Regions from separate parts of the Shewanella sp. SR1 genome, predicted to be linked through region 1. Evidence: predicted binding sites of a transcription regulator. Region 1 holds the regulator's gene; the other holds the start of a gene.
What was found. The regulator MetJ, encoded in region 1, represses methionine synthesis genes. The targets are predictions, from matches to a motif close to TAGACGTCTAGACGTCTA.
Positions count from the first base shown of each region.

Region 2: the regulator MetJ is predicted to act here: its motif matches at 3,416-3,433, upstream of metK (methionine adenosyltransferase).

Region 1 is NZ_JAJAEF010000011.1:147,230-152,221, reverse strand. It holds gene KV201_RS12660 (bifunctional aspartate kinase/homoserine dehydrogenase II) at 1-863, opposite strand, end outside; gene metB (cystathionine gamma-synthase) at 875-2,038, opposite strand; gene metJ (met regulon transcriptional regulator MetJ) at 2,251-2,565, shown strand; gene KV201_RS12645 (sulfite exporter TauE/SafE family protein) at 2,647-3,390, shown strand; gene nrfD (NrfD/PsrC family molybdoenzyme membrane anchor subunit) at 3,496-4,443, opposite strand; gene KV201_RS12635 (4Fe-4S dicluster domain-containing protein) at 4,446-4,992, opposite strand, start outside.
Region 2 is NZ_JAJAEF010000027.1:55,636-60,627, forward strand. It holds gene KV201_RS19125 (restriction endonuclease) at 79-807, opposite strand; gene KV201_RS19130 (hypothetical protein) at 882-1,103, opposite strand; partial or broken gene KV201_RS19135 (IS91 family transposase) at 1,452-1,666, opposite strand; gene metK (methionine adenosyltransferase) at 2,222-3,373, opposite strand; gene tkt (transketolase) at 3,774-4,992, shown strand, end outside.

The DNA of each region.
Region 1 (4,992 bases):
GTAAAGTCGGTGTGTGATGCATAACTTGAGCGCACCGCTAAACTCACTTCGGTATTGAACAAAGGCTGCAAAGTGCGCGAATGCAATACTGGCGAGCCTAAACGCGCTAGGCGGTCGGCTTCGGCAAGTGACATGCTTTTCAGTAATTTAGCATCGTTGATCTTATTAGGATCAGCGTTGAACACCCCTTCCACATCGGTCCAAATGGTCACGCGCTCAATATCGGCAAGGCTGGCAATCAAGCTAGCGCTAAAATCGGAACCATTACGACCAAGTAATAAAGTATCGCCGCGCTCGTTAGCGCAGATAAATCCAGTGATCACCAGTCGTTCATTTGGGTGGGCGGCCAACAGCGCTTGTACTTTTGCGCGGGATTCCTGCACCCGAATTTGCGGCACGGCGGCTTCATCGGCCACTAAAATTGAACAGGCATCCACATGGCTTGCGGCCACGCCTGATTCGCGCAGCAGCGCCGCCATTAAACGTGCCGACCAACGCTCGCCAAAGCTCACCACATGGTTAACTTGGTATTCGTTACGTTCGTCGAGGGACAATAGACTGATGAGCTGCGCCTGATCTGTCGCCAAACGCTCGCGCAGATCGCGGGCTTGTTCGTTCGACAATAACTGCTCTACCAACCCCTGTTGGTAGCTGGTCAGCACTTGTAATTCTTCTTGCCACAACTGACCCGCATCACGCAGCGCTAATAATTTATACAGGAAATTCGTACTCTTACCCGCCGCAGAGACCACCACAAGGTCATCGCTATGACCGTGGGTTAACAGGATATGGGCGACTCGGCGATAACAATCGGCATCCGCTAAACTGGAGCCACCAAATTTATGTAAGTGACAACGTGCCATCTATTATTCCTCTACTGACAAGCCGCAACGGCGGCTAATCCTGCTTGAATATCTGCAACTAAATCGGCGGCATCTTCAATACCCACCGATAGACGCAATAGGGTGTCCTTAATGCCTGCCTCAAAACGCGCCTGCGGCTCCATGGCTCTGTGGGTCATAGTTGCGGGCACGGCCACCAAACTTTCAACGCCACCTAAACTTTCCGCCACACTAAATAAGCTGAGTGCACCTAAAAAGGCCACCACTTCGGCCTCGCCGCCCTTGAGCTCAAAACTCAGCATAGCGCCAAAGCCCTTTTGTTGCTTGGCGGCAATGGCATGACCTGGGTGATCCGCAAGACCAGGGTAATAAACTTTGCTCACCACAGAGCTTTGCGTTAACACCTCAACAATGCGCTGGGCATTGGCTTGATGTTCACGAATTCGCACCGCTAAGGTACGTAGGCCGCGCAGGGTTAAGTAACTATCAAATGCCGATCCCGTTAAGCCTAACGTGTTCGACCACCAATGTAAGCTTTCGCCAATTTGTGCATCTTTGGCAACCACAGCGCCGCCAACCACATCGCTGTGACCATTGATGTATTTAGTGGTGGAGTGGATAACGATATCCGCGCCTAACAATAGGGGTTGTTGCAATATCGGCGATAAAAAAGTGTTATCGACCACCACCAGCGCGCCGACCTCATGGCTTGCCTTAGCAATAGCCTCGATATCCACCACACGCAATAGCGGGTTAGACGGGGTTTCGAGCCACACCATCTTAGGATTTTGCGCGATCGCTGCGGTTAACGCTTGGCTGTCGGTTTGATCAACCACAATCAGCTTAAACTGGCCTTTCTTCGCCAAATTAGTAAATAAACGGTAAGAACCGCCGTAACAATCGTGGGGCACCACCAATAGATCATCGGGGCCGAGCAAAGTGGTCACTAGGGTGATGGCCGCCATGCCAGTGCAGGTCACTATGCCAGTGGCGCCCTTTTCTAATTGCGCTAATGCTTCGCCTAAAATACAGCGTGTTGGGTTGCCTGAACGACTGTAATCGAATTCGCGAGGATTTTTATGACCATCGAAGGCGTAATTAGTCGACAAATAAATCGGTGGCACAACTGCGCCATATTGAGTATCGCTTTCGATACCCTGACGCACTGCCAGTGTGGCTAATTGACGCTCTGCCATGGGTGGACTCCTAAATTCGGTAGACTGATAGAGATGTCTGGACGTCTAAATGTACCTAAGCCCAAGGCCATCGTCAATAGGCGTGAAGACGTTTAGACGTCTGAACATAAAGAAATCTGTTTGCAATCACAAAGAAATAGTAGCAATAATTTGACTGTTCTTTGTAAGGGTTTAAAATCTGCCCCGAATTTAGCGTTATAACAGGTGAGTCAATGACTGAATGGAATGGGGAATACATCAGCCCCTATGCTGAACATGGCAAGAAGAATGAACAAGTAAAAAAAATTACTGTGTCTATTCCGCTCAAAGTGCTTAAGGTCCTTACGGACGAACGAACTCGTCGTCAGGTCAATAATTTGCGTCACGCCACCAACAGCGAGCTGTTGTGTGAGGCATTTTTGCACGCCTACACTGGCCAGCCATTGCCTAACGATGAAGATCTGTCAAAAGATAGCCCAGACAGCATTCCCGCCGAAGCCAAGTTGCTGATGGACGAGATGGGGATCGAGTGGGAAGACATGGAATAGCGACTTGTCGCTGGCAAAGTTACATCACAGTGCTCATCAATAGGGATCGTTAACGATCCCTTTTTGTTTATATGGAATCCTATGTTTTCTATGATAGATCCACAGACTCTCGCCTTGGCCTCACTGATTGTATTTCTTGGCGCCTTAACCCAGAGCCTGATTGGGTTTGGCCTAGCGGTTGTCGCCAGTCCTTTGCTGTATATCGTCGATCCGCAGCTCGTACCGGGTCCCGTTATTGCCATGGGATTTACCATCTCGCTACTGACCTTATTCCGGGAACGTGGTCATTTAGAATTCAATGGCTTGCAATATGCGCTTATAGGTCGCGTGCCCGGTGGTTTTATCGGCGCGAGTCTGTTGCTGTTTGCGCCTCAGCCCATACTCGGGTTATCCATCGCCGCCATTGTGGCTGTCGCGGTTATACTCAGCCTGTATAAATTCAGCCTGCCAGTGAATAAGAAAACCCTCTTTGGGGCGGGCGTCGTCTCGGGGATTTTCGGTAATATTGCCGCTATTGGTGGCCCGCCGATGGCGATTCTATTGTCAGGCAAAGACGCTTCGCAGTTTCGTGCCGCCCTGTCGGCCTTCTTCATTTTTAGCTCCACCATAGCTATGGTCATTTTGGCGATCACTGGCTTATTAGAATTGAAGCACCTGTGGCTGTCGTTAATGTTGCTGCCTTCAGTGCTTTTAGGGTATTTAGTCGCGGGGCGATTAGTGGGCAGTGTCGATAAAGATAAAACTAAAATGGCGACCTTAGTCCTATGCAGTATCAGCGCCTTAGTGCTAACGGTGAAATCGGTTATCGAGTTATTGCCCCAATAAGCGTCCTGCTTGTATTGGCAAATCATCTGAAGATTCAAACAATAAAAAAGCACTGACATTGTCAGTGCTTTTCTTTATCTATCAATATCTAAAGCCAGCTTACACTCAGCTTAAATAGCTTTGCCCTGCGTACACAATAAAGTGTCTTAGAGCGAGTACGCCGGTTAAGCTCGCGCAGGCAACCATGATCATTGCGCCCTTAGTATGGCGAGTCGCGGCTGGTAGCAACATGAACAGCAATGGAATACCAAAACCTATACCGACGACGCCTATCCAGAACACGCTTGCCCATAGCCCAGAGGTTAACGACGCTAAGGCCGCAGCCGCCGCGCCGCCCTTGAAGTACAAGGCGCAGAACAACATGAACAGGAACAAGATTTCAATCGCCATCACAGGCAACTCTAAACCGTGCATCTTGACTAAAGTTTTATCGTGGCTGTCAGTCTTAAACAGCAAGAGTGCCAGTACCGCGTTTGCCGCAGCGCCCGCCGATAAACCCGACACTAAAAACAGCGCAGGCAGTACCGCAGTGTTGAGCATAGGGTAAGCATTCATCGCCGAAATTAAGAAGCCAGTGTAAGCCCCTACGCCAATGGCGAGGACAAACAACAATACTTCAATCAGCTTTCGAAATGGCATAAGTAACTTAGCGATAGGCGCTAGGAAACCCAAACCCCATTTTGGTAAGTCATCCCGCAGCACAATAATGGCGTACGCAAAGGCTAAGGGAGAATACGCCAGCAGCGCCAGCACCCCAATGGCCATCACAGACTGGAAGTTATAGTGAATTAAGATCAGCCAGAAGTGGAAGGGTTTGGTTAAATCAAACACTAAGCAGGCTAAACCTAAGCTAATGGCCACAGGCCCAATAATGGCAGCCGCCTTAAGAATGCTGCTTTCGGCTCCCGCGCTGAGCTCCTTATTCGCCCAGCGTAAACCAATGCCAATCAATAAACTGCCCGCGGATAACCCCGCCATAAACAGGTAAACGGCGATGACCCAGTGCCAAGTGACAGGATCATATTGCGCCATGTCGCCCCAAGTATTGTTCATAATCAAATCCCCCCTCTTTTGGTAGGAACGCGATATACCCTAGGTTTAGTGCCTAAATGGGTTTTATCTTGGTATGTGATTTTAGTGTTGAGCATGATGGCCACGTCACTCTGCGGGTCATTAGCATCGCCAAACACTAAGGCATCGGTTGGACACACAGTCACACACGCTGGCTCTTCGCCCCGCGCCAAACGACTGTCTTTACAGAAGTTACACTTATCCGCCGCCTTCGTTTCTGGGTTCATAAAGCGCACTTTATAAGGGCACGCTGCCACACAGTACATACAGCCGACACACTTCTCGGTATGGATAGAGATAATGCCGTCTTCACCCACATAGGCCGCGCCCGTTGGGCACACCTTAACGCAGGGCGCATCTTCACATTGCTGGCAAGATACCCTGTGGTATTTGAAGTGCAGATTGGGCATCTCACCAAAGGGGCCTTCCACACGCACTTGCAGACGAGTAACGCCTTCGGGTACGCCATTTTCACTGCGACACGCCACGTTACAAGCTTGGCAGCCGATGCACTTATTCTCGTCGTGCACC
Region 2 (4,992 bases), on a different contig from region 1:
CCGCATTTGGGGCCGTAGTGAAGCGCAGCGGAACGAAGGTCCAGCCCCGCAGGGGCGAACAAAATGCGCTTGTTAATTTCAATTTAGCGGCTTTCTATCCGCGATTAATGCATCTGTTAAAGTAACCAAAAGCAGGTATACAGACTTCAATACTTCGTTGCCACCTTCACTACTTTCATCTTCTTCGATGGCGGTAAGCCAAAACCAAGGGTGGTTGCAGTTGCACTTCAACTCACTTTCATCGCCCAAACAAAATTTACCACCACAGTCCCAACACCAAATATGAAAATCCCCACAGATATCGCATTTACCAATAGTAGTAATTGATACTGGAGTAGATGGTGCTCCTATACCCATAGGCGAATCCCAAAGTACTAGACCTCGCTCTTTTCTTTCATTACAACTATCACTTATACAGTCATCCCACAGCGAGAGATCAACATTTTCTAATTCAGAGAGAGCAACAATTTTCAAATTAATATAATCTTGTGCTCTTCTTTTTGCCGCCTCACTATAGCCGTTTGGACAAACTAAAATGCCAGCTTTTGAGGAGCAGTCCATCATCATTCCATGGAAACTTTCAACGTCTTTAACATTTAGGGGACGGCTATATTTCTTGGCATCTACAATAATCCTGCGATTTCTATCGTCACCAAAGCGAGAGTCTATTAGGACATCTACCTGTCTAATCGTTTGACTTAAACAACCTTTGATTTTGGCATTTGGGATAACCGTGACATCTTGAGATTGATAGTCCTCAGAGCAAAGTTCGGCTATGAAACGCTCATACTTCTTCCAGTCAGTCATGGTCACCTTTGAAAATTAACGCTCAAAGCAGCTGCGCGGTACGCGTCGGCTGGCTTTGCTTGTTATAAACCACCTTACCCACTTACTACTGCTGATGTCGAACCTACATCTTTTTTTAGCACCAGCACCACCAGATAAACCAGACCAAACGGTGGAATGATTGAAAGCACCATACCAAGTAGACCGGTCAACACTGGCGTTTGGGTTTTACGACGACCAAGGTAGTAACACAGTGCCCCCATAATTAGCGCGAACACAATAATGAACTGGCCTAAAACTGTTGCATTGATATTCAAATGAACTCTCCTTGTGGTTTATAACGTCTTAGTATTTATGCGCTGCGCTGTTTGCAGGGCATAAATCGCTTGTTGGACTTGGCCGCTGCCACATCCGTGTAAATGGGTATGAATAATGCTATAGGAATTTGCTTTTTTGCGGTAGCGGTTTTTTTATACAGTTTGATGGGTAATCACTTGATATCGTTTTATCTTTCTCATTCTTTTACGCTCACTTTTGACTGACTAAGGCGCGTGGTCCACTGCATTCCAGCCCAGACTCACTCTCGCACCACATCCCCTCATCGGCTTGCGCCCATAAGGCTGGCTGCTTTTCGCTGCATTACGCTACGTCTTTAGGGCGTGGGGTTATCCTGACATGCGTACAGGCTGACCTTGGTTGTTTATCATCACTACCGACTGCGGCCTTATCAGCCCAATAAACTATAAATGACCAAGCTGGCATTGCGGGCATGACCACCAACAGTCCCCTTAACCAAAGGACTCGCAAATGCCGCCTGCGGTTGGCGCAATTATTGCTGGATAAGCGCTAACTTTTTGCGGCGGCAAGCATTGGCGAGAAAGATCGGACAGGCATAACTTCTAGATTGAAAGTAGTCCACCACATTAGCTTTTCTATAGCTAAAGCTTTATTCGGACTGTTTGCTTTTTGAACTTCGAAACTGATTTTGGGGCAATAGCTTTTTTAGTTGAACGAACAGCGAGAGGGTTAGTAAGGATTGGCATTGTTGCAACAGTGACCGTTGGCGGCATGGATGCCGTCGTCGAGCCTATAGGGATATATTTACGGCGAGTCACTGGGGAAATAATGACAATTCATGCTGCACAACTGACTACAAAGTTATCTTACTTTGGGTAAATAGCTTTTTTTGCTAAACGAACAGCGATTGGCATTGTTACACCTGTGACCTTCTAAAACAGGATGTTTTAGTTGAGCCCTTAGGGACGCTTTTTGTTAAACAAAGAGGTGACGAGTCACAGGGGAAACAATGATAATGAATGCTGCACAACTGACGATACAATTATCTTGCTTTGGGGAACCAAATTGCAGGCATAAAAAAACCGCTGGGTAGCGGTTTTTATATTTTGCAATCTTAACGGGTTTTAATCGAAACCGATTATAGACCCGCGTCAGCGCGCAGTGCTTCAGCTTTGTCAGTTGCTTCCCAAGGGAATTCGTTACGACCAAAGTGGCCATAAGCGGCAGTCGCTTGATAAATCGGACGTGCTAAATCGAGCATGGCCGTTAAACCGTATGGACGCAGTTCGAAGTGTTGACGTACTAACTTGATCAACAAATCTTCAGACACTTTACCCGTACCGAAGGTCTCGATGCTGATAGAAGTCGGCTCTGCCACACCAATAGCGTAAGACACTTGGATTTCACAGCGATCAGCAAGACCTGCTGCCACTATGTTTTTTGCCACATAACGGGCAGCGTATGCCGCGCTACGGTCAACTTTTGATGGGTCTTTACCAGAGAATGCGCCACCACCATGACGGGCCATGCCGCCGTAGGTATCAACGATGATCTTACGACCGGTTAAGCCGCAATCGCCTACTGGGCCACCGATAACAAAACGGCCAGTTGGGTTGATAAAGAACTTAGTGTCTTTGTTTAGCCATTGAGCTGGTAATACTGGCTTGATGATGGTTTCCATCACGCCTTCAATTAAGTCGGCTTGTGATACGTCATCTCTGTGCTGAGTTGACAATACGACGGCATCAATACCCACAATTTTGCCATCATCATAGGCAAATGTGACTTGGCTTTTCGCATCTGGGCGTAACCAAGGCAGGGTGCCGTTTTTACGCACTTCAGACTGACGCTTCACTAATGCGTGGGCATAAGTGATAGGCGCTGGCATTAGGACGTCGGTTTCGTTGTTGGCATAGCCAAACATTAACCCTTGGTCGCCTGCACCTTGCTCAGCAGGGTCAGCACGGTCTACACCTTGATTGATATCAGGTGATTGCTTACCAATGGCGTTTAATACCGCGCACGAGTCTGCATCAAAACCCATATCTGAGTGGGTATAACCAATTTCACGCACCGTTTTACGGGTGATTTCTTCGATATCAACCCAAGCAGAAGTCGTGACTTCGCCACCGACTAATACCATGCCAGTTTTGACATAAGTTTCACACGCCACGCGTGCTTTTGGATCTTGAGCCAGAATTGCATCTAGCACAGCATCAGAAATCTGATCTGCAATCTTATCGGGATGACCTTCTGAGACCGACTCAGAAGTAAACAAGTGCTTTGCCATAGTAGGAAAATCTCGTCGTTAGCATTCAAACGTGTAGAAGCATCTACATCTAGACGGCTATTTTAGTTTAAATCCGATTGCCGATCACCCCCAGTGAGAAAAAATCCTCTCAGATTGTGACCTGAAAACGACTATGCTCAGTCTTAAATAGGTTATTTTACTTATATTTCATAGCATTAAGTTTACTCGATTTTTGAGAAATTTATTTCTCCATTACAAGTGATCCTTGCGAGGCCCACTCAAGTAAACGCCAGTAAAGTGACTAGCTTGTTTCTACGAGTTTACGATTCGGCCATCTTTTGCTGAGTGAATGATAATTTTAGTTTGCGTCACACTGGCATGTAGGGGAAAATATGCATCCAAATTGCCCGCTAGACCCCACAAACAAGCAGGAGAGAGCATGTCTTCCCGTAAAGTACTCGCAAACGCAATCCGTGCGTTAAGTATGGATGCAGTTCAAAAAGCAAATTCAGGCCATCCCGGCGCCCCAATGGGTATGGCAGATATTGCTGAAGTGCTGTGGAATGATTTCCTTAAGCACAACCCGACCAATCCTAAATGGGTAGATAGAGACCGTTTCGTCCTTTCTAACGGTCACGGTTCAATGCTGATCTACTCTTTACTTCACCTGACAGGTTATGAATTACCAATCGAAGAACTGAAACAGTTCCGTCAATTGCATTCAAAAACCCCGGGTCACCCAGAATACGGTTACACCCCAGGTGTTGAAACCACAACGGGTCCACTCGGCGCGGGCATCAGCAATGCAGTCGGTATGGCGATTGCTGAAAAAACCTTAGCGGCACAGTTTAACCGTGATGGTCACGATATCGTTGATCACTACACTTACTGCTTCGTCGGCGACGGCTGTTTGATGGAAGGTATTTCCCACGAAGCCTGTTCATTAGCCGGTACTTTAGGTCTAGGCAAACTGGTCGCATTTTGGGATGACAACGGTATTTCTATCGATGGCCATGTTGAAGGCTGGTTCACCGATGATACGCCAAAGCGTTTTGAAGCTTACGGCTGGCATGTGATTGCCGGTGTTGACGGTCATGATAGCGCGGCAATCCGTGCTGCTATCGAAGCGGCTAAAGCGGTGACCGATAAACCAACCATGATTTGCTGCAAAACCATTATCGGTTTTGGTTCACCCAACAAATCTGGCAGCCACGATTGCCACGGCGCGCCATTAGGCGATGCGGAAATCGCAGCAGCCCGTGAATTCCTTGGCTGGCCATACGCACCGTTTGAAATCCCTGCTGACGTTTATGCCGGTTGGGATGCCAAAGAAGCCGGTGCTGCCCGTGAAGCAGCATGGAACGAGAAGTTTGCGGCTTATAGCGCAGCTCACCCAGAACTGGCTGCTGAATATGAGCGCCGTGTACTAAAAGGTGAATTACCTGCTGATTTTGAAGAAAAAGCGCAGGCATTCGTGCAAGCATCACAGGACAAAGCCGAAGGTATTGCGAGCCGTAAAGCCTCACAAAATGCCATCGGTGCTTTCGGTGCTATGTTACCTGAACTGTTAGGCGGCTCTGCTGACTTAGCGGGTTCTAACTTGACACTGTGGTCAGGTTCTAAAGGTATTCAAGACGATCCAGCTGGTAACTACATTT